Regions from separate parts of the Pseudovibrio sp. Ad26 genome, predicted to be linked through region 3. Evidence: riboswitches for the same ligand, from Rfam matches in the RefSeq annotation. Region 3 holds a riboswitch; each other region holds the start of a gene.
What was found. Region 3 has a riboswitch for cobalamin ahead of cobU (bifunctional adenosylcobinamide kinase/adenosylcobinamide-phosphate guanylyltransferase). Riboswitches for the same ligand answer to the same signal wherever they lie in the genome.
Positions count from the first base shown of each region.

Region 1: it holds a riboswitch for cobalamin, as region 3 does, so the genes downstream of both, nrdH (glutaredoxin-like protein NrdH) here and cobU (bifunctional adenosylcobinamide kinase/adenosylcobinamide-phosphate guanylyltransferase) in region 3, are expected to answer to the same signal.
Region 2: it holds a riboswitch for cobalamin, as region 3 does, so the genes downstream of both, PsAD26_RS13875 (TonB-dependent receptor) here and cobU (bifunctional adenosylcobinamide kinase/adenosylcobinamide-phosphate guanylyltransferase) in region 3, are expected to answer to the same signal.

Region 1 is NZ_LMCE01000109.1:2,250-10,341, forward strand. Features, by position in the region: gene PsAD26_RS22975 (cytochrome c peroxidase) at 1-130, shown strand, start outside; gene nrdF (class 1b ribonucleoside-diphosphate reductase subunit beta) at 604-1,581, opposite strand; gene nrdE (class 1b ribonucleoside-diphosphate reductase subunit alpha) at 1,598-3,748, opposite strand; gene nrdI (class Ib ribonucleoside-diphosphate reductase assembly flavoprotein NrdI) at 3,730-4,134, opposite strand; gene nrdH (glutaredoxin-like protein NrdH) at 4,139-4,360, opposite strand; cobalamin riboswitch at 4,461-4,657, opposite strand; gene PsAD26_RS23000 (sigma-70 family RNA polymerase sigma factor) at 5,038-5,532, shown strand; gene PsAD26_RS23010 (FecR domain-containing protein) at 5,722-6,717, shown strand; gene PsAD26_RS23015 (TonB-dependent receptor) at 6,877-8,092, shown strand, end outside.
Region 2 is NZ_LMCE01000058.1:244,263-252,354, forward strand. Features, by position in the region: gene PsAD26_RS13840 (ferredoxin--NADP reductase) at 1-659, shown strand, start outside; gene PsAD26_RS13845 (regulatory protein RecX) at 794-1,246, shown strand; gene PsAD26_RS13850 (heparin lyase I family protein) at 1,363-2,487, shown strand; gene PsAD26_RS13855 (formate--tetrahydrofolate ligase) at 2,484-4,151, opposite strand; gene PsAD26_RS13860 (DMT family transporter) at 4,485-5,378, shown strand; one part of gene PsAD26_RS28850 (IS5 family transposase) at 5,417-5,847, opposite strand; one part of gene PsAD26_RS28850 (IS5 family transposase) at 5,847-6,174, opposite strand; cobalamin riboswitch at 6,389-6,602, shown strand; gene PsAD26_RS13875 (TonB-dependent receptor) at 6,778-8,092, shown strand, end outside.
Region 3 is NZ_LMCE01000088.1:204,506-212,597, forward strand. Features, by position in the region: gene PsAD26_RS18105 (cobyric acid synthase) at 1-479, opposite strand, end outside; gene cobO (cob(I)yrinic acid a,c-diamide adenosyltransferase) at 522-1,151, opposite strand; gene cobN (cobaltochelatase subunit CobN) at 1,154-4,909, opposite strand; gene cobW (cobalamin biosynthesis protein CobW) at 4,909-6,024, opposite strand; gene cobU (bifunctional adenosylcobinamide kinase/adenosylcobinamide-phosphate guanylyltransferase) at 6,021-6,581, opposite strand; cobalamin riboswitch at 6,717-6,926, opposite strand; tRNA gene PsAD26_RS18130 (tRNA-Asn) at 7,187-7,261, shown strand; tRNA gene PsAD26_RS18135 (tRNA-Asn) at 7,301-7,375, shown strand; tRNA gene PsAD26_RS18140 (tRNA-Asn) at 7,415-7,489, shown strand.

The DNA.
Region 1 (8,092 bases), on a different contig from region 3:
TCGCGAGCGGCCCCGCACCAAGAAAGAAGCAGCTGATCCACTCTTTCCTAAGCACTCCAATCTGTTGCAGCCATTGAAACTGACCAGACCCGAAATTGAGGATCTAGTGAATTTCCTGGAAGCTCTATGAGCTTCACAGTTCTTGCCGCCATGAGTATTTTAGACTAATCAGAAGTTGAAATATTTCACCGACAAGGATAACCCAGTTCAGGTTGAATGTCCGGTATTGCTCAGTTGCTACGAGTCAGGAATGTCTAGACGTTCGGGCCAGGAGCTGCCATTCAGGTAGTTCCATTAAGGATTGAGACAATCCGTATGGGAGTTACTGTTGACGCTTTCCTGAGAGCATTTTAGCTGGGTCTATACGCTCAATGTAGTTGCACTAACAGATCTAACAATGGGCCTCACTTTAGAGCTATCTGATTGATATTGAAGGCAAGTTTAAAGTTGGTTTTCATTGCTATATTTTCTAGATGTCTTTTTCGGTGCCCGCAGCAAGTACCTGCCTTATTTTCTGAATAGCAGCACACATTTAACTGAACTGCTAGCGATCATTAAGTGGGGCGCTCTGGAATCGCTAGCATTACTCAAAAGTTGGTTAGACTAAAAATCCCAGTCTTCGTCTTCGGTCGCCACGGCTTTGCCGATGACGTAGGAGGAGCCGGAGCCGGAGAAGAAGTCGTGGTTTTCGTCGGCATTTGGAGATAGTGAGGCCATGATCGCCGGGTTCACCTGGCAAATGGCTTCTGGGAACAGGCCTTCGAAGCCCAAATTTTGTAGGGCCTTGTTGGCGTTGTAATGCAGGAAGTGTTTCACATCTTCCGTCAAACCCAATGGATCATAGAGGTCTTCCGTGTACTTGATCTCCAAATCATATAGATCAAACAACAACGCAAAGGCGAAGTCTTTGATCTCTGCACGTTCTGTTTCTGACAAACGTTCCAGACTGCGCTGGAACTTGTAGCCGATGTAATAGCCGTGCACCGCTTCATCGCGGATAATCAGGCGGATCAGATCTGCGGTGTTGGTGAGTTTTGCGCGGCTGGACCAATGCATCGGCAGATAGAAGCCGGAGTAAAACAGGAAGCTCTCCAGAAATACGCTGGCAATCTTCTTCTTCAGCGGGCTGCTGGTTGCATTGTACTCCTCCAGGATCAAACGCGACTTAACTTGCAAGAACTCATTTTCTTCCGACCAACGAAAGGCATCATCCACCTCAGCCGTGCGGCATAGGGTTGAGAAGACGGAGGAGTAAGAACGGGCATGCACCGCCTCCATGAAAGCGATGTTGGTGAGTACAGCCTCTTCATGAGGCGTTATCGCATCTGCCATCAACGCTGGCGCGCCTACTGTATTCTGGATGGTATCCAGCAAAGTCAGACCAGTGAACACGCGAATGGTGAGCTGCTGCTCTTCTGGTGTGAGCGAGGCCCAGCTTTGCAAATCGTTGGAAAGCGGTACTTTTTCCGGCAGCCAGAAGTTGGAGGTCAACCTGTTCCAGATCTCCAAATCTTTATCGTCCTGCAGACGGTTCCAGTTCACGGCCTTAGCAACTGGCTGAATAGCACTGTGTAGTGTCATTTTATTTCCTCAAACCTCAAAGAGAGCAGGCCACACAGCCTTGAACTTCGGTGCCTTCCAGCGCCATCTGGCGCAGGCGCACGTAGTAGATTGTTTTGATGCCCTTCTTCCAGGCGTAGATCTGGGCCTTATTGATATCGCGAGTGGTCGCGGTATCGGGGAAAAACAATGTGAGCGACAGGCCCTGGTCCACGTGCTGGGTGGCTGCGGCATAGGTGTCAATCAGCGCTTCCGGGCCAATCTCGTAGGCATCGCGATAGTACTCCAGATTGTCGTTGGTCATGAACGGCGCTGGGTAGTAGACACGCCCAATCTTGCCCTCTTTGCGAATCTCAATTTTGGAAACAATCGGGTGTATCGACGATGTGGAGTTGTTGATGTAACTGATGGACCCAGTTGGCGGCACAGCTTGAAGGTTGCGGTTGAACAGGCCGTCCTTCATCACCGCCTCCTTCAAGGTTTTCCATTCGGCGCGCGTTGGGATGTGGATGCCAAACTTATCGAAAAGAGCTGTTGTACGTTCCGTTTCCGGCATCCAGTCTTTGTCAACATACTTGTCGAAGAACACACCAGAGGCGTACTGGCTCTCCGCAAACCCCTTAAAGCTCTCTCCGCGCTCTCGCGCCAATTCATTGGATGCACGAATGCAGTGATAAAGCACCGAACAGAAATAGACATTGGTGAAGTCGATGGCCTCAGGGCTGCCATAGTGAACAAGCTCTCGCGCAAGAAAACCGTGCAGGTTCATCTGTCCAAGGCCAATGGCGTGGCTCTCGTCATTACCACGGCGCACGGAGGGCACAGAGTCGATTGCGCTCATCCCAGAAACCGCCGTCAGTGCGCGAATGGCCGTCTCAACCGTTGCCCCCAAATCCCCGCCATCCATGGCCTTGGCAATATTGAGCGAGCCAAGGTTGCAGGAGATATCTGAGCCAAGATGGGCGTAGGACAGATCGTCTTTAAACGTGCTTGCCTCGTTCACCTGCAGGATTTCTGAACACAGATTGGACATGTTGATACGCCCGGCCACGGGATTAGCGGCGTTTGCAGTGTCCTCAAACAAAATGTATGGATAGCCACTTTCGAACTGGATCTCTGCCAGCAACTGGAAGAAGTCACGAGCCCGCATTTTCCTTTTGCGGATCTTCGGATTATCCACCATTTCGCGGTATTTATCTGTCACAGAGATTTCTGAGAACGGTACGCCGTAAACCTTCTCCACGTCGTGAGGCGAGAACAGGTACATTTCCTCGTTCTGCTTAGCGAGCTGGAAGGTGATATCCGGAATAACCACACCAAGGGAAAGGGTTTTGATGCGGACCTTTTCGTCAGCATTTTCGCGCTTGGTATCGAGAAAGTTCAGAATGTCCGGGTGATGTGCATTCAGGTAGACTGCTCCAGCCCCCTGACGGGCACCCAACTGGTTGGCATAGCTGAAACTATCTTCCAACAACTTCATCACAGGTACGACACCAGAGGACTGGTTTTCAACGCCCTTAATCGGAGCGCCAGACTCGCGCAGGTTGGTCAGCAGCAAGGCAACACCACCACCGCGCTTGGACAGTTGCAATGCGGAGTTGATGGAACGGCCAATCGACTCCATGTTGTCTTCCAGACGCAGCAGGAAGCAGGAAATCAGCTCACCGCGCTGCTTTTTGCCTGCATTCAGAAAAGTAGGCGTTGCAGGCTGAAAGCGGCTGGAAATGATTTCATCCATCATCCGCATGGCAAGGTTTTCATCACTACGTGCCAGCGCCAGCGCCACCATAACGACGCGGTCTTCATAGCGCTCCAGATAACGTTTGCCATCAAACGTCTTCAACGCATAACTAGTGTAGAATTTGAACGCTCCAAGGAAAGTCGGAAAACGGAACTTCCGCTCATACGTAGCCACAAAAATGGCTTTCACAAACGCCGGGTCGTATTGCTCCAGAACTTCCGCTTCATAGTAATTCTCGCGCACCAAGTAGGTGAGTTTTTCCTCCAAAGAGTGAAAGAAAACGGTGTTCTGGTTCACATGTTCCAAAAAGTATTGACGTGCAGACTGACGGTCAGCCTCAAACTGGATTTTGCCTTCTACATCATAGAGGTTCAGCATGGCGTTCAGTGCATGGTAATCAAGTCCCTGCGGACTATTCACCGATTGCTCTAATGTTGTTGCTTCCAAAATAAATCTAGCCCCTGACGAACCCGCGCAATGTCTGTTTCCGTGCCTGCAAGTTCAAACTTGTAAAGGCATGGGCAACTGCATTTCGCGGCAATAATTGTCCCTGCATGAGCGAAAAACGCCCCAAAATTGCGATTGCCCGAGGCGATGACGCCTCGCAGCAAATTTCGATTGGCCGCATCATTCAAGAAACGGATCACCTGTTTGTGCACCGCCCCTCGCCCCTCACCATCCGCATATGTTGGTGTGATGAGCACAAAGGGATCCGCCATCTGCAACATAGGTTCAGACGTGCGATACGGTATGCGCTCAGCCGGGTGGCCGAGGCATTCAACAAAGCGATGTGTGTTTCCAGATGGGCTTGAGAAATAGACGAGCCCGCTCAACGTATCAGGCGAGCGCGCTTATCTTGTCTGGGCGAAAACCCGCCCAATGTTGGTCACCTGTGACAACAACAGGTACCTGGCGGTATCCAAGTTCTTGCACAGCAGCAAAAGCATCTGTGTCCTGAGAAAGGTCAATCACGTCGTAGGAGATTCCAGCGCTGTCCAGCGCACGAGTGGTTGCGGTGCACTGCACACAGGCAGGCTTGGAATATACGGTAATGCTCATGCTTTAGTCCCCGTAGCATAGGAGAAGAGGCTGGGGATGAGAGACAGGGACCCACGCATAAGGCAGACCTGCTCACAACCCGCTCAGGCCCTCCGCCTGTGGTTGTTAAAAGTCTCTTGGCAGGTCTCCTGACTACACAGCTCCAACACAGGCCTTCTACCTTCCCGAAGAACATCTCCAGTGGTATGAGCGAACGCCTGCTCGCTGCTTACAGTTGCGGGGGCAGTGCCGGATTTTCACCAGCTTCCCTCTTAGCTTGCGAGTCATCTCGCAAGAACCAAGAACGCCTCATATAGTGCATTTACGTAAGTGTGGGTCAACATATGGATGACTTTACACAATTTAATGCTGTGGAGTTTGGAAGCAGTATCTATACCTCACCCCAGTTTTGAGGGGCCTATCCTATACTTTTAACGGAGTTTTTGAGTTGGCGCCGTGCTTCGCAAATCGCCATTTAATACAACGATCATAGTTTCTTACCCTCGTTACCTGATGCTGTTTGCTGCAACCAGTTTCAAATTCGTATTACACACGCGCTCTTTCACTTAAAGAACACCAATAGCGAGCGCAATTGTCTGATAATCAACCAACAATATAACTTGACTATTATACTCATATTAAATCATATAATGGTTGCAATTTCCCCGTATACTCGTTTTAGTGAACGGCTCCGTTTCGTGACCAAATCCCAACAGCATGTAAAAATACATACAAAAAATTACGAGGGGCTGGTCCGCTATGCTGCATCCATAACCAAAGACTGGGCGCTCAGTGAGGACATTGTTCAGGATGCCTTCCTACGGATTGGCTCCAAATCACCCAACGCACCAGACAGCTACCTTCGTCGTATCGTTCACAATCTTTGCATCGACCAATTGCGCAAGCAACAACGGGAACTTCAGAGATTTGATCATGAAACTCCAATTACATCCTATTCGGAACAAAAGCCAACTCAGGAGAGTGCGTTAGCCGGCAAACAGGAGCTTAAACTGGTCATAAAAGCGCTTGCCGAATTACCACAAATAACACGCAAAGTCGTTGAATTGCACCGTCTGGAGGGGCTTAAGCTAAGAGAAATTGCTAGCCGTTTAAACCTTTCTGTGACGCAAACCCATGAGCACTTGCATACTGGTATTAAGCACTGCATGAAGGTGCTGAATGCAAAGAGATAGCGGCATAAACTACCAGTCCGACTTTAAAGACCTAGGCTTTTATGAAACAGCAGTCCTGACATTTGTAATCGAGGGTTTTAAGAGGTCTTTTGATTTCTTTTCGAAAAAGACAGTCATCCAATCGTCTCTTCTTAGGAAGGACAACTTCATAGCCATTCCGAGTACCAAAATCATTTCAGGATTAAGCCAATGAAACATTCAGATCGAAGGATTGAAAGGCGTTCAACAACGGAAGATGCTGCAATCGATTGGTTTATCCTTTTGGAAGAGTACCCGGAAGACCCACAGGTTAGGCAGGAATTTGAAAGTTGGCTAAATCAGCATCCTGAACATTCGAATGTTTGGAAGAGGGTAACTCAAACATCTTCTTTACTTGGTCAACTGGGGCAAGAGAGTTTGGAGCCGAATGTCAATACGGGTGAAATAGCTCAGCTCGCTGTTGCGCATAAAAGCCTCTTTGCAAAAATTCGACCGCATCTTACCGTCGGTTTTGCTTGCATTTTCCTCTTACTTTCAAGCATCTCTTTGATTCCACATCTCATGATTTGGATATATGCAGACCATAAAACAGATGTTGCCCAGTCAAAAGAAATACGTCTTCAAGATGGTTCGAAGATCTACCTCTCTGCTTATTCAGCTGTTGAATTGAATTTTGCCGCAGACCAGCGAAAGGTGAACCTGATGAGAGGGGAAGTGCTATTTGATGTAGCACCGGATGCGGACAGACCATTTGTTGTTACAACCGGCGATACCACGACAACAGTGCTAGGTACCCGCTTCAACATCAACAAGGGGCGCTCTATGGTTTCTGTCGGCGTCGAGCATGGGCACGTTGAGGTCGCACAGGCCTCTAATTTGCAGGAAAAGCTAGATCTGCGAGCATTTGAATGGGCAAGCCTGAGTGAGCATGGCAAACAAGTTGTAAGGACAGTCAACCAAGACTATATAGCTGCATGGCGGCAAGATAAGCTCTACGTTGAAGATCAGAGCTTTGAAGATGTGCTTTTCCAATTGCGTCGTTACATGAAGATACCAGTGATAGTGTTGGATCCTCGTCTCATGTCCAAACGTGTGACTGGTGTCTTTAACCTCAATGAGCCGAGACAAAGTTTGGATGCAATCTCAGCTGCACACTCTGTTCAACTCAGGGATTTTGGTTTCTTTGTTGCAATTTCGATGATCTAAGCTTTTGATATATTTATTGAAAAAATAAAAATACTCATACTTTTAAAAATATGAGTATTTTTCTCAGAAAATAAACCTCTCCAGATCGTCTCTTCTAGGAAATAGGGCGTGAGATTAGCGCCTAGTAATAATCCATGGGCGAGTTTGGAAGTGGTATATATGGAAACGGGGCATAAGGTGGGATTTCGCCTGGGGGGGCGTCACACCAAATTACTAGTAACAGTTTTGCTTGCATCATTGTTTCAAACAACTGCGTTATCACTACCCGCAGTGTATGCGCAATCTGCGTCAACGACGACTGAGTTAACCAGGCAGACATCATTCAACATTCCTGCAGGTTCATTATCAGCTGCACTTATGCAGATTGGTCAGCAAGCCAGCGTTCGGTTGTCTGTTAACGCAAAGAATATCAAAGGCATTCGCATAGCAGGCTTCAAAGCCGTTATGGCAACTCAAGATGCCTTAGATATGCTGTTAGATGGAACAGGGCTGATATACGAGATTGATCCATCTGGAATTATCATCATTTCTAGATTTCAGGATGCCATCTCAGTTGATAGCGATGATGCATCACTCTTACCAGTCATCGTGACGGCTTCCTCCGGAGACCCTGTCGGCTGGCAAGGGGCACCTGAATGGGTTTACGAAACACCTCGCGCAGTCAGTGTTATTGGCCGAGAAGAAATCAAAAACTCTAATGCTCGCACCGCAGCAGACCTCTTTGCTGGTGTGCCAGGAGTGACGGTTGCCGATAACCCGCAAGATCCCGGTATCAGCATCAATATTCGTGGCCTTCAGGACCAGAACCGCGTGAATGTGATGATTGATGGAGCACGCCAGAATTTCCAGAAAGCTGGTCATGATGAAACCGGACGCTTTTACGTTGATCCTGCTTTTGTCCGCCAGATTGAGATTGAAAAAAGTGCCATATCGGGTGTGGGTGGCGCGGGCGCTATGGGTGGTGTGGTCAATTTCCGAACAATTGAAGCCAAAGACCTGATCAAGCCTGACAGATCCTACGGCGTTGAGGGAAAGCTGGCAGCTGGTACGAATGCCTACAACTTCAACGGCAATCTCGCTGCTGGCATAAAACTGACTGACAACGTCAGTTTCGCAGCTGGTATCAGCAAAAAGAACCTTGGCAAATATCAAGCGGGTAACAATGGTAGTTTGGAGTTTAGTAAGACTGGCCAACCAGTTGTGTTTACCGGATCAGAAACGCTATCCTGGCTTACAAAATTAAACATCGATCTCAATGATGACCATACATTAGTGCTTGGCGCTCTTGGCTTCCACGATGCATTCACGAACAGCACAATCGGTGGTGACTTTCGCAACGAAAGCGATATCACCAACATAACAGGCACAGCAACTT
Region 2 (8,092 bases), on a different contig from region 3:
TCATGATCGGTTTGATGATTGACGGAAAGCCGCTGTTCCGGGCGTACTCCATTGCCAGCCCGTCTTGGGATGAGGAACTGGAGTTCTTCTCTATCAAGGTTCCAGACGGCCCATTGACCCAGCACCTACAGAAGATCAAGGAAGGTGACCATATCCTTCTGAAGAAAAAGTCCACCGGGACGCTGGTACTTGATGCTCTGTCTCCGGCAAAACGTCTTTATATGTTCTCATCTGGAACCGGCATCGCTCCATTTGCCAGCCTGATCCGTGATCCTGAGACCTATGAAAAATTCGATGAAGTGATCCTAACCCACACCACGCGCGAAATCTCTGAGCTTCGCTACGGAGAAGAGCTTGTGGCAGACATCAGCAATGATCCGCTGATTGGGGAAGTTGCAGCTGGAAAATTGCACCTTTACAACTCCGTCACCCGCGAACGTTTCAAGCGGGAAGGGCGCATCACGCACCTTATTGAAAGTGGCAAACTCTTTGACGATCTGTCAGTTCCAGCCCTTAACGTTGCAGAAGATCGCGCCATGATCTGCGGTTCCATGCATATGATTGCCGATACCAAAACACTGCTGGAACAGCGCGGGTTCAGTGAGGGTGCCAACAACCATCCAGGTGATTTTGTTGTTGAACGTGCATTCGTGGGCTAACCCGAAACGCAATATGTGATAGCTCATCTCTATTGTTTTGGAGATGAGGTTACGTGGGCAAGAAAGTTTCATCTGAATATCTGCGCCGGGCAGCGCTACATTATCTAAACAGGTACAGTGCTTCGGAAGACAGTTTGCGACGTGTTTTAAAGCGCAAAATAGACAAACGGGCCAGAGAAGCAGATGAAGATCCCCATGAGTTCTACGAGCTGATTGAACCAGTGGTCACGTTCTGTCGTGATCACAAGTTTGTCGATGATCTTCAGTTTGCACAAAGCAAGATCAGATCTGCGACAGTCAAAGGCAAATCCAAATCCCGCATTAAGTTGGAGCTGAACTCCAAAGGTGTGTCTGGAGAAGATATTCAGACAGCTTTTGAGGATGAAAACCATGACGACCAGCGCGCTGCAATCGCCTATGCCAAACGCAGACGGCTTGGCCCTTGGCGGACAAAGCCCAAGGAAGAGCGACGAGACAAAGAGCTCGGCAGTTTGATCCGTTCAGGATTCCCATATTCGCTCGCTCAAAAGATCATCGATATGACTTTGGAAGAGGCTGAAGACATCATCTATGGACCTGTTTCCTGACGCTTTTCGTCAAATCCTCTGAAAAATCCCGAAAGCCTCTTGGGAGCGCAGCAATAATTCTTCTCTAGATTGGTCTGATCTGCAGTCAATCCAGCACCGTGCCTTTGGGAGAAAAGATGCCGGGTTCAGATCTACACGACACTTTCAGAAAATACGGTTTTATCATCCCTGTGCTTGCGGGCCTATGTCTGTTGGTGAACCCTCAACCCTCGTTTGCCGATGATCTTGCCCCGAAGGAAAAAGCCGCAGATAGAACGGATGTCATCGTGACACCTCAGCAAGATGGAGGTGTTCACATTGATGAAATGCGGCAAACAAAATGTGCCATCATCATTGATGACTTCGACGAATATCCCAGTGCAAGCAATTGGGATGTTCACCGCATGAGCAAGCCGGAAAACTTCCAGATTGAAAGTGATGTGGTACGCGATGGTGGGCACGCGCTTGCAATCACTGTATTTGGTGATGATGAACTGGATTCAGAGGGCAATCTGAAAAATGAACTTTGGGAGGCGCGTCAAAAGCGTTGCGATTTTGGGGATGAAGTCTGGTACTCCTTCAGCTTCAAAATAGATGGCACTGTCTGGCCTGCCGGCTCCACGCGCTGGGTTATTGGTCAATGGAAAGAAGATTCTGGCGGAAGTCCGTTTCTGGCGCAACGGTTTGACAACGGTGTCTTTCACATCACCGTTCAACACAATGACATCCGCAAACTGGTTGCCCAGGCAGAAGGCAGCTATCAGCAGGATTTCAAGGGCTTTTCGCGCGAGTTTCAGCAAATGCTGAGTTTGGACCGGCAGGGCTTCCGCAATAGAAATGATGCCAGCCGCACCTCAGATGAGTTCCTTGGTAGCGGCCTTTCACTACCAGAGCTCAGAAAAGCGATTGAAACACAGGACACGTCCAAATTCCCGTTTCTGGCAGACCCGCAAACCTATTCAGACTATCCCGGTATTCAGATTGAGTTGTCCGATGACCCTGTGTTGCCTGACCCAACAACCGGATGGGTGGATATGCGCTACCGCGTCAAAGGAAGTCGTGTCGGGCAGGGGATTATCGAGATCTGGGCCAATAACAGATTTATTGCACGCGTTACAGGATATATCGGCAATGACGAGTTTGCCGGTAACACCCAATATTTCAAGTTCGGGCATTACCGGGATTACGATCGTGACGACTTACAGTCGACAGTGTATCTGGACCGCTTTCGCCGCGGCCCGCGCCGTTCTGATGTAGATTAGAACAAGCCTTCAATCTGACTGTTTTCATCAAGCCCAATGGTTTCTGCTGCTGGATGGCGTGGTAAGCCCGGCATCACCATGATATCGCCAGTCAGCGCCACGATAAATCCAGCCCCCGCGGACAGACGAACCGCACGTACATGGATGCTGTAGTCAGATGGAGCCCCAAGCAAAGCCGGATCAGTTGAGAAGGAATAAGGCGTCTTTGCCATGCAAACTGAGAGATGACCGTATCCCTGTTCCTCATAGGATTTGAGTTGATCTTTGACAGCCGGTTCGCAGGTGACTTTGGAGGCACCGTAAATCTTTTTGCAAATCCGGCGAATTTTCTTCCAAAGGGCTAGATCATCCTCATAAAGGTGTTTGAAGTCCGACTGGGTTGTCTGAAGAATTTCAGAGACGGATGTCGCCAGATCCTCAGTGCCTGCTGAGCCATTAGCCCAATGCGTGCAGGGCACGGCTTTAACGCCAAGCTTCTCCATCCGAGACATGATCACGTCAATTTCCTGATCTGTATCAGGACCGTACCGGTTGATGGCCACAATGACAGGAACACCATAGCGCTGACAGTTTTTCACGTGCCGTTCCAGATTGCTCATGCCTTTTTCAAGAGCGGGGATGTTCTCCACTGTCAGATCGTTCTTGGCAACACCGCCATGCATCTTGAGTGCACGAACAGTGGCCACAACAACAACGGCATTCGGAGTCAAACCAGCTTGACGGCATTTGATGTTGAAGAATTTTTCTGCTCCAAGATCGGCACCAAAGCCTGCTTCTGTCACCACATAATCAGAAAGACGCAGTGCTGTTTTCGTCGCAATCACCGAGTTACAACCATGCGCAATGTTGGCAAACGGGCCACCATGAATAAAGGCAGGATTGTTCTCAAGCGTTTGAACCAGATTGGGGCGGAAGGCATCTTTAAGCAGCGCGGTCATCGCACCATCGGCTTTGATATCCCGGCAGTAAACGGGTGTCTTGTCTTTACGATACCCAATCAACAGGCGACCCAAGCGGTTCTGAAGGTCCTGTAGATTTTCAGCAAGGCAAAGCACCGCCATCACTTCAGAAGCCACGGTAATGTCAAAGCCAGATTCACTTGGGAACCCATTGCTTACACCGCCAAGACCAGTGGTAACGGAGCGCAATGAACGGTCATTGATGTCAACAACCCGGCGCCAGACAATACGGCGTTGATCAATACTCTCCGCATTGCCCCAATAAATGTGGTTATCAATCATTGCAGAAAGCAGGTTATGCGCGGCAGTGATTGCATGCAGGTCGCCTGTGAAATGGAGGTTGATGTCCTCCATGGGCACCACTTGCGCGTATCCGCCGCCTGCAGCGCCACCCTTCATGCCAAAGCACGGGCCAAGAGAAGGTTCGCGCAGACAGATGGTTGTTTTTAGCCCAATGCGGTTGAGAGCATCACCAAGTCCTACGGTTGTCGTCGTTTTGCCTTCTCCCGCCGGTGTTGGGGAGACAGCTGTAACAAGTATAAGTTTTCCATATGTATTACTGCTCAGTTCAGGCATCTCATCCAGATTAACCTTGGCTTTAAATCGGCCATAAGGTTCAAGGGCGTCCTCCGGGATCTTCAGATGTTGAGCGATGCGCGCAATGGGTTTCATGTCTGCTGCGCGGGCAATTTCAATATCTTTCATGGAAAATCTCCAGATTAGAACGGGTAATCAAATGAGCCGGAGAGAGCGTAAGAAACGCAAATCAGGCAGGAACAGCAATATAGTCTCTACGTAGAATCTCTAGCGAATGCACCTGTAAACTTCAAGATTGAGTAGGGGGACTTGCAACTAACTTAGTTAACGGCGCTCATGTGTGTTTTTGCTGAGATGAGAGATATTATTGCCTGAATAGCTGTTGGTCTGTTCTAAATATCACCAGACTGAGCTTGCGCGGCAAATCCAAGAGCATTAGAGCTGGTTGGGTTTTGTACACAATCTACGCCAATGCCGTAGATTCGTCGGTTAGGTCACCCCATGTTTTTATTTGAAGTTGCCGCGCTCGGTGCCGCTGCCACCTGGGCTATCGGTGGTCTCATTTCTGCAAAACCTGCTGCGCATCTTGGAGCCATTGGCTTCAACTGCGTGCGCATGTGGTTTGTTGTGGTGTTTTTGGGTATCTATGTCTTTGCGACAGGTACTTGGAGTACGGTTGACACAAGCCACGCCTCTCTCATCTTTCTCTCTGGCTTTGTCGGCATATTCATGGGGGATACACTGCTGTTCCTTACGCTCAACCGTATGGGTCCACGTCGCACAGCTATCCTTTTTTCCATGAATGCGCCTATGTCAGCGCTTCTAGGTTGGCTGTTTCTGTCGGAAGAACTTTCATTTCAGGCACTTGTCGGTATCTCGTTCGTTCTGGTCGGCGTTATTCTCGCCATTGCGTTTGGGAAGCGCAAAGACCAGCTTCATAAATGGGAGGCGATTAGAGGGCCTGTCGCCATCGGTGTCCTCTTCGGCACCTTGGCAGCGCTTTCCCAGTCGGTCGGCTCGATCATCATTCGCCCTGTTATGGAAAGTGGAGCAGATCCAGTTGCGATTTCACTTATGCGCTGCACCATTGCGGCATTTGGGTTGCTGGTGTTGTTTTACCTACCAGGCCGTCCGTTTAGGCTAGCGAACCCAATCAACAAAGAGATTGTAGCGCTGGCCTCTTTGTCCGGTATGCTCGGCATGGGTATCGGCATGACGTTGATCCTCTATGCACTCAGCGGTGGCGAAGTTGGCATTGTTTCTACCTTGTCAGCAACCACACCAGCCATGATGCTACCTGTTTTATGGTGGCAAACCAAAGAGTTCCCTGCCATTGGAGCATGGATCGGCGCACTCCTTGTCATTCTCGGCTGTGCTTTGATTTTCATGAGCTAAACAAACGAGAAGGCAGCGATGCGGCCTAGGCTCAGGACTCATAGCCAGAATATGACGGTTGCAGCGATGTAGATTGCGGATTTGAATATACTGGCACAGCGATCATATCGCATTGCAATACGTCGCCAGTCCTTAAGCTTGGCGAACAGGTTTTCGACCTTATGCCGTTTTCTGTAAGTTCTGGTGGAATACGGGACTTTCTTTTTGCGGGTTTTGCGTGACGGAATGCAGGCTTCAATATTCTGATCTGTCACGGTTTTTCTGACCTTGTTGCTGTCATAGCCCCGATCTGCAATCACGACCCTGGCAGCAGGCAGATCCGGCAATAGCACCTCAGCTCCCTTATAATCACTGGTTTGCCCAGCTGTCAGATGAAGCCGGATCGGACGGCCTGCGCCATCACCAACAGCGTGCAGCTTTGTGTTCATTCCCCCTTTTGTACGCCCGATCAGGCGCGGGCCACAGCCCCCTTTTTGAGACTTGAAGCAGTGCGGTGAGCTTTAAGGTGTGTTGCATCGATCATCAAGACATCAGCCTCAGGGCCTGTAGGTCTGGCCAGTTCCTCAAAGATCTTTTCAAAAAGACCTTTGTGCGACCAACGCACAAACCGGTTATATAAGGTCTTGTGCGGGCCATATTCCTGGGGTGCATCCCGCCAGCGTAATCCATTGCGAATAATAAAGATAATACCACTTAACACACGTCGATCATCAACCCGTGGCCGGCCATGTGATTTAGGAAAGAAGGGGCACAGGCGCTCCATCTGAGGTTCAGTTAGCCAGAATAAATCACTCACATCAAAGCTCCGGTTTGGCTGAAGTGAATCAGACAAAACACCAAAAATCAATGGGTCCTGAGCCTAAGCATCCCTAGCAGGTGCGGCCTTAAGTGGTCGCACCGCAAGATATGGTGATGTGCTCTCTCCAGCAAATTCTGTGAGTTTAGCTGGCAATTGGTCGAATTTTATCAAGTTCCTCGCTCAGCCAGTTGACGGAAGCCCCTGAAATCTGATCAATAGCCGGGCATTTGGTATTTTTGTCGATCAGATGAAAATGAAAAGGGAACACGGTCCATTTGGAAAAGCCGTGGCTGCCCCCGCAACTGTAAGCGTAGAGTTGTTGCTCACACATGCCACTGATGCAGCTGTTTAAAGCGGTGTTGGGAAGGCGGAGCAACAATAAGGACGCGCAAGCCAGGAGACCTGCCAGATGCAGTCACTCACCCACGGTACGGGGCGTGCTAAGGGGCGGTATTCCGTTCAGGTGACATTCACAGTGCGTCTGAGTGGTGATGAATCTGACTTTGTTTCAACGGGTTAGAACCAAGTTTCTTCAAAGACGCACAATGCAATCAACAGCATGGCCTCCAACATGGATGCTGTGAATGATGGACCAAACTCGTGCGTAACACATCTTGGATCGCAGCTACTCTAAAGTCCAGCGTAGCCCTCTCAGCACTCTTCAGTTCAACTCTTATCTCATCCGCAAACGAGACAGAGCTCGATGACATCATCGTCATCGCCAACAGAACGGAAACCGAAGCCGGTAAAGTCGGCTCCACAACACATGTCGTGACCGAAGAAGACCTAAAGAACGACGGCGCTACGTTTGTCTCCGAATACCTGACAAAACTCCCGGGAATTTCATTTTCGCAAAATGGTGGCGCGGGAAAAACAAGCTCTCTACGCATTCGAGGTATGAGTGGTTATTACACAAAGATTTTGTTGGATGGTGTCGATATTGCTGACCCGTCTGGTACGCAAGTTGAAGCTCGCCTTGAGCATGTCTTACTTAATGATGTTGAACGTATCGAGATCCTAAAAGGCTCGCATAGTGCATTATATGGCGGCCAAGCGGTTGGAGGTGTTATCAATATCATCACCAAACGCGCTGCGCCGGGCACCGTGAAGCATAATGTCGCCATTGAGGGTGGCAGCTATGGAACTGTCAACGCGTCCTATGGATTTCAAGCGGCGACTGAAACAGCAGATATCGCAGTGAACGTGCAGCGCTACCATACCGATGGATTTAGTGCGCAAACCCCAAAAAGTGACACAGCAGATGAAGATGGTTATGAGAACCTGACCTTTTCTGCAAAAGGTTCAGTCGATGTCACAGAGGCTCTGAACCTATATTTTGTTGCTCGAGGCACGGATGGTCACAGCGAGTTTGATGGATTTAATAACCCTGATGCACGTAATGAGCAGGACTACCGTCAGTATATAGGCAAGTTGGGTGCAAATTTTGCGTGGTTGGATGATAGGATGTCAACTGACGCCTCATTCCAGATAGTCGATACAACACGCAAGTATTACGGTGACAATCCAGGAACTTACAAAGGCGATCGCTACAAGTTTGATGTCCTCAACACTTTTGAAGCAACAGACGAAATCACGCTGAACTTTGGTGGTGATTGGATGCATGAGGACTACGCAGAATACGGAAGCAGTAGGATCTTTGGTGGCTTTGCTGAGATTATGGTTGAGCCATCTGATGAGCTAAGCCTCTCTCTTTCATCACGTCTGGATCATCATTCTCGTTTTGGTACATACTGGTCTGGTCGCGCTACAACGTCCTACCGAATTATTGAGGGAACACGTTTTCGCTCAAGCTTTGGCAATGGCTTCCGTGCGCCATCGCTGAATGAGCTTTTTGGCAAATGGGGAGCAAATCCTGATTTGAAGCCAGAGACGAGCGTGAGCTTTGATGTTGGCG
Region 3 (8,092 bases):
TCACCACACAGCACAACCGGAACATCCGCAGCCTCGGCAAAACCCATGTTGGCAATGTCACCAGAGCGCAGGTTGATCTCAGCCGGCGAGCCAGCTCCCTCAACGAGAACCAGATCAGCCCTTGACTCAATTTCGGCAAAACTCTCCATAACATACTGGATAAGCGTGCCTTTTTGCCGACCAAACTCCGCCCCGCGCAACGTACCAAACCGCTTACCCTGCACAATCACCTGAGATCCGCTATCGCTTTCAGGCTTCAGCAGAACAGGATTCATATGCACACTCAACGCAACTTTTGCACCACGCGCCTGTAAGGCCTGAGCTCGCCCGATCTCGCCACCATCAGCGGTAACAGCAGCATTGTTGGACATGTTCTGCGGCTTGAATGGCTGAACGGAAAGACCACGGCGCGTGAAAGCGCGTGCCAGTCCGGCGACCAGTACGCTCTTGCCAACATTGGAACCTGTGCCCTGTATCATCAGAGCTGGTTTTCTTTTCTGCGAAACGGAGGACGTCACAACTTAAAACTCAATGCCTTCCTGCGGCTTCACACCAGAGCGGAACGGATGCTTGATCTGGCCCATCTCAGTCACAAGATCCGCAATCTCAATCAGCTCGTCTTTTGCATTGCGACCCGTGATAACCACATGAACATCATCGGGTTTTTCATCACGAAGGAAGGATACGACATCCTCAAGCGGAATGTATTCGTAACGCAGCACGATGTTCAGCTCATCCAGCAAAATCATCTTATGTTCGCGAGAGCTGATCAGCTCCTTTGCTGCATCCCAGGCGGCGTGCGCAGCAGTAATATCCCGCTGGCGATCCTGCGTTTCCCAGGTAAAGCCTTCGCCCATGCGTTTGATGGTGACGAGATCGGAGAAACGATCCAATGCCATGCGTTCGCCGGTCTCCAGGCGACCTTTCACGAACTGAACAACAGCTACCTTGTGACCATGACCAAGACTGCGGAAGATCATGCCGAAACCAGCGGTGGATTTGCCTTTCCCCTTGCCCGTGTGGACAATCAGCAACCCCTTCTCAATGGTCTTAGTCGCCATGATCTTATCGCGAGCAGCCTTTTTTTTACGCATTTTTTCAGCGTGGCGTGCGTCCAGATCTTCTTCACTCATGTCAGCCTTGGTTACCATTCTTATTCCCCTCCATCCATGAGCGCGCGTCGCAGCTCCATTAAGTCATCATAGGCACTGTTTCGTTTCGGTACCCACATATCTCGTTGAATGATCTCTAAAAATCGCTCAGTCATTTCCAAAAGCGCCGCAGAATTCTTTTCTGCAATAAAGTCCCGCACCTCATCATCATAAAGATATGCATCATAGAGCTGATCAAAATGATGGTGCGAAACAGCATTGGTCGTCGCCCCAAAAGCAAAGAGATAGTCAACTGTCGCCGCCATCTCAAAAGCACCTTTATACCCGTGGCGCATAACACCTGCGATCCATTTTGGATTGGCAGCTCTTCCCCTGACAACCCGTCCGATTTCCTCAGAAAGCGTGCGAATGACAGGGCGCTCGGGGCGAGAGTGGTCGTTATGGTAGACGTGGGGAGCATCGCCTTTGAGCGTTTCAACAGTTGCGGCCAGACCGCCCTCAAACTGATAATAGTCATCAGAATCAAGGAGATCGTGCTCTCTGTTGTCTTGATTATGAACCACTGCATCAGCGTGTGTGAGGCGGGTGGCCAGATCGTCTTTGGCTTGTTCACCGTCTTGCGAGCGACCATAGGCGTAGCCGCCCCATTCTAAAAAACTCTCCGCAAAGTCAGCGCGTTTATCCCACAGTTTCTCGTCGATCAAAGTCTGCAAGCCAGCGCCGTAAGCTCCTGGTTTACTGCCGAAAATCCGGCTGGAGGACCGTTTTCGCGCCTGTCCTTCTTCAACACCCTTGGCCAGTAATTCCCCAAGCTCAGTTTGGTACCGCGCCGCCAACGGATTGGCGTCCTCCGGTTCATCAAGATCGCAGATTGCAGCAACGGCAGCATCGAACAGATGTATGAGTTGTGGGAATGCATCGCGAAAAAAGCCGGAAATTCTGAGGGTTACGTCAACGCGGGGGCGTTGGAGCTCGGAAAGTGGAACAATCTCAAATCCGGTAACGCGGCCTGAAGCTTCTTCCCAAACCGGGCGAGCCCCAATCAGCGCCAGCGCTTGAGCGATATCATCCCCGCCGGTGCGCATATTTGCGGTTCCCCAGCAGCTCATGGCGATGCTTTTCAGCCACTCACCGTGCTCCTGAAAATGCCGCATAATCAATGCGCTAGCGCTTCTCTCACCAAGCTTCCAGGCGACCTTTGTAGGAACGGAACGAACGTCAACAGAATAAAAGTTACGCCCGGTTGGAAGCACATCAGGGCGACCACGAGACGGCGCACCCGATGGTCCAGGGGGGACAAACTGCCCGGCCAAGGAGGATAACACCCCCTCAACTTCAGCCACTCCAGAGGCATCCACTGACTGCGCGATGTCTTGCTCCAGAGCCTCCAACACGGCAGAAGTCGCTGTAAACACAGCCGGAACCGTCAGCTCGCCAGAAACATACGCCAGCGCGAGCGCTTCCAACCGCTCAACCGTATCCCCGCAACTCCGCCACGGCGCGTCAACAAGCTCCTGCAAAAGCTCAGGCCGTTCTCCAACCCACGCCTGCTCAAAGGCACAGTCCAGCGGGTCAAACTCAACCAGATTCAAATCCTCAGAAAGCGCACGTAACAGACTGTTCTCATATGGCTTTTCGCCACGAGGCACGCGCAGCAATGCCACCAGCAGCTCGGCCCGCTGCTCTCCTGTTGGCGACTGCCCCAGAATGTGCAGCCCATCGCGAATTTGTAGCTCCTTCAGGTCACACAAGTACGCATCGAGCCGCGCCAAACGCGTGTCCTCATCCATCTCGGATGTCAGGCCTATATCCTTGTCCATGCCTTCTCGTGCAGCAACGCCAAGTATCTCTTTTCCAAGCGCTTTCAGGCGGCGATGATCCACACCGGCGGCAATGTAATATTCATCCAGCAATGCCTCCAGCTCCAGCGCGGAGCCGTGGCTCTCGGCGCGAGCCAGCGGAGGGGTAAGATGATCGATGATCACCGAGGATAACCGCCGTTTCGCCTGCGATCCCTCTCCGGGGTCGTTGACGATGAAAGGATAGATATTAGGCACAGGCCCAATCACGGCTTCAGGATAGCAAGCCTCTGATAAGGCTAATGCTTTTCCCGGAAGCCATTCCAGATTGCCGTGTTTGCCAAGGTGGATAAGTGCGTCCGCCTCAAAGCTGTCGCGCAACCACATGTACCAGGCAAGGTAATGATGCGGCGGAACAAGCGCCGGATCGTGATAAGTCTCCTTAGGATCAATGTTATAGCCGCGTGCGGGCTGAATACCGACGGTGACATTGCCATAGGTCTTCAGCGCCAGCTGGAAAGAGCCATCCACAATATGCGGATCCTCCTCCGGCGCACCCCAACGTTCCTCAATCCCCTCGCGCACAGCGAGAGGAAGCTGAGAAAACAACTGCTTATAGCGAGCAAGCGCAAACACTGCCCCGCCTTTGCGTTGGTTTGCGTTGCTAAGTGCGTTGGTTGGCCCAGCCAGCAGGTCGTCTATCAACGCCTCGGAAGCTTCCGGCGCATTCTCAGCAATCTCATAACCTGCTGTTTTCATAGCAGAAAGAAGATGCGTGCAAGAGGCAGGCGTATCCAGCCCAACCCCGTTTGCTATACGCCCATCCTTGTTGGGATAGTTTGCGAGGATTATGCCGACTTTGCGTTGATTTGCGTTTTTGTGTTTCAGCTGCGCCCAATTGGCCGCCAACGCTGCTACAAACTCAACACGGTCACGTTTTGGTACAAACCGAACAAGTGAACATTGTGTCCTGACATCACGGTCCCCCTCTTCCTTAAACGAGATCGCCCGCGTCAAAAGACGGCCATCAATTTCAGGAAGCACCACATGCATGGCAAGATCGCGCGGGGATAAGCCCTGATCACTCTCTGCCCAGCCTTCTTCCGAGGAGGACGACAGTACAATCTGCAGAACACATGCACCTTGCTTGTCGAGCACAGTGCTGGAATGAACAGTGCCAGCCGTCGACAAAGCAAAGGCTGTGGCGTTCAAAACCACGTCTGGCGGGCATGCCTCAAACACACTGGAAACAACGGCAGCGCATTCCGCCTGCTTCAGGCTCGCCACATAAAGCACCAGCGGATTTATCCCCTGCGCCTCAAGCTCATGGCATAATGCTTGTACTGGCTCGATTGCGCCGCTCTGGTAAAGCGCACGATAAAACACAACAGCAGCAACGGGGCGGCTCGGATCTTTCCAACTGGCCCGCACGTCCTCCAGAGTAGGAAGCGCATGGCCCTGCAACACCAAACCGGCCCGCGGCAACGCCATCGGCTCCGCTGGGGCCTGGGCAGGAAGCTCAGCAATCTGCGCCGCATAAAGCAAGGCGCCTGAGAGGTTCTCTGCACCGCCCTCAATCAGGTATCGCCACAACATTTGCGCAACGGACACAGGCACAGTGGAACGCTGTGCCAGCTCTTCATCCCATTTGTCGTCGCCTGGCAGCAGAACCAGCTTTACACCAAACGCGCGGGCAGCTGCTTCCAGCCGCTCAACGCCGTAACGCCAATATTCCACCCCGCCCAAAAGGCGCACCACAACAAGCTTGGAGGCCTGGATGGTCTGCTCAACATAAAGGTCAACAGAATACGGATGTGATAGTGCAAGAAAACTGGCAAGGCGAAGAGAGTATCCCTCATGCTGAGCATGTGCCGCCGCAAGCCCGGCAAGCTCCGTATCTGCCGCGCTTAAAAACACAACATCCGCAGGCGCCTGCTCAAGGTCGACGGCCTCTTCTCCATCATCCAATCGGCGTGACTGTCCGACAAGTACGTGCATCAGCGCTTAACCAGTTCAAATTCACTGAGCGCAGCCTGCACACTGTGCTTGTCCAGCCCCGCAAGGCCAATCACTACCAGCTTGGAATGGCTTTCACTGCCAGCTGCAAACCACGCTTCCACACGCGGCCCAACCGCCTGCACCAGCACAGGCGCGGTTTTGCCATCCACCACCACACTACCCTTAATGCGCAGCACACCAGAAACCTTCATGGCCGTTTCCACCTGAGCCTTAACCTCTTCTAGAGAGGCAAAGCGGCGAACCGGCAAAACAAAGCTCTCAAAATCATCATGAGAATGTTCGTGATGATGATGGTGGTCGTGGTCGTGGTCGTGGTCGTGGTCGTGGTCGTGGTCGTGAGCATGCTGTGCTTCATGGTGAGAAAGGCGCAAGTCCATATCATCTTCTGCACCAGCATCCCGCCCAAGCAGAACATCCAGCGCCAGCTCACCATGAGAGGCAGAAACAATCTCAACTCCATCGCGAACACGGCCACGGATCGTCTGCTTGACAGCCGCCAATTCTGCTTCAGTCAAAAGATCAGCTTTGGAAAGCACAACAAGGTCAGCACAGGTCAGCTGATCAGCAAACAACTCTTCCACCGGGCTTTCATGGTCCAGCGCATCATCCGCTGCCCGCTGCGCAGCAACAGCCTCTTCATCGCAGGCCACTTTGCCAGCAGCAACAGCCGGTGCGTCTACCACGGTCACCACACTGTCAACGGTCACGCGCGGCTTGACAGAAGGCCAGTTGAACGCACGCACCAACGGCTGTGGCAGGGCAAGGCCAGAGGTTTCAATCACAACAACATCCGGCACCTGCTCGCGCTCCAGAAGCATCTCCATGGTTGGCAGAAAATCATCAGCTACTGTGCAACAAATGCAGCCGTTGGCCAGCTCCACCACTTCATCAGCAGAACAGTCCGGGTCAGCACAGCCATTGACCAATGAGCCATCAAAGCCCATCTCACCGAATTCATTGACGATCAGCGCAATGCGCTTGTTCTGTGCCTTCATCAGCAGGTTACGCACCAGCGTTGTTTTTCCGGCACCCAGAAAACCAGTGATAATGACAGCAGGGATTTTTTTAGAAGGCGCAGCAAAAGAAACAGTCATAGGGAAATCTCCGGAAAAACAGCAGGCTTCAGCTGCAAAGGCTGTCCAGCAGCCACAAACATCACAAAATGGCAGAGGTCGGCGATACGCTGGTTCAGGCGTCCAGCTTCATCTCGAAAGGCGCGGGCCATGGCGTTTTCAGGCACAATGCCCATGCCCACTTCATTGCCAACAAACACAACGGGGCATGGCAAAGAGCTAAGAACTGCCTGAAGCCGCTCCAGCTCCACGGTCCAGTCCCGCTCCGCATGCATAAGGTTGGAAAGCCAAAGTGTCAGGCAATCAACGAGGATCGCACGATCGCTGCTGGCATGCGTTTTCAGCACGCGCACAAGCTCCAACGGCTCCTCAACAGTGTCCCAAAGGTCGCCACGCTGCACCTTATGATGCACGATGCGTTCCTCCATTTCACCGTCAAAGGCCTGGCCTGTCGCAATATAAGTCGGGCGTCGCCCGCTGCTTATGACCAGCTTTTCCGCATATGCGCTTTTCCCGGAACGAGCACCGCCCGTAACCAAGCAATGGCGAACACGAAGGTCGCCTCTCTGTTCAGCCATCTTTGTTAGCTGGCCAGCAAGCATATAGAAGCCGGGGCTTCACCTGGGGAATATGAAAGTCGAGCAACTGTCTCGCACGGAGACAGAAAAACATGTGTCATGAGCACCTCTCGCCGTCCACCCGACAGCAGTCCTATGTCAAATCATATCTCCAGCCGGTCTCCTGGCTTGCGGCTCAACCGACCATAGCCCCTTCCCAGCCCTTAAAAGGCCAGTGGGATTTTCGCTAAGGTCTCACCGCTCACAGTTGCGGGGGCAGCTGCGGCTTGTCTCCATAAAATATGGAACCGCATTCCCGTTTAATCTTGTCATTCCAAAGCCTGAGCCGGAACAAAAAGAAACTGGAGTTCTGGCCTTCAATGTGCGGCGCAATCAGCTCTCCTGTCAATTGTCTTTGTGAGGATTCCAACATCACCAGAAAATCAAACCCGCAAAATCCGCGGTTTTTGGAGATTTCTGGCTAACCCCCTTGGATATCTCAATAAAAAAATAGAGAAACTGTCCACAAATCGAAAAATACGCAAAAAACGACTTGGCAAACACAACATGCCTCTGTAAAAGCCTCCTCACGCAAACGGCGAGGCAAACTCGCAAGGGTGTCATGATCCCCGGTAGCTCAGTGGTAGAGCAAGCGGCTGTTAACCGCTTGGTCGCTGGTTCGAATCCGGCCCGGGGAGCCATTCTTTTTCGTTTGCAGCCATACGGCAAGATCATCGTGATCCCCGGTAGCTCAGTGGTAGAGCAAGCGGCTGTTAACCGCTTGGTCGCTGGTTCGAATCCGGCCCGGGGAGCCACTTCTTTTATCGATCGCCGCCAATGGCAACATAGTATGATCCCCGGTAGCTCAGTGGTAGAGCAAGCGGCTGTTAACCGCTTGGTCGCTGGTTCGAATCCGGCCCGGGGAGCCATATTTTTCTCTTTATCCTCCCCTTCTACTTAAACACCTCTTCTCTTCACAAAACACGTGCGTGCGCGTCTATCCAGAAAACAAGAAAAATGATGGGTAGAAAACCATGTTCACGCGAAGCGAAGGCGCAGCACTATCAAGTGCCGCTGGCCGAAGACATAAAGTCCATTTGGGTAGAACTCTCTTCCGCACAAAAGCGGAGGCGTTCCATTTTGCGCTAAAACTCACCCTGATCCTGCACATGGCGACCCACTGATCCAGCACCGGCTCCTTCAATTTTCAGGGAGTTCATAAGTCTGGAGAGCTGTGCATATCAGCAACGAGCCCAAATGCCGCCCGACAGCCCTTGGCACCCACAAAAAATTGGCCGAAATGAAGCGCTGTTCTTTCAAAAACTTAGCTCATACGGAAAAATACTAGTTTTTTTTGCCATATGTACAAACTGCGACCTACATCACAGTTCTATCCAAATCCTATAGCAAATCAACGCAATGAAAATTTTACATAATAGCATTTAAATAGCCTGAAAGTATAAATACGCGAAACATAATTTATATACAATTATTATGGCATAGATACTCTAAGTAAATGCGTATACCTCTAA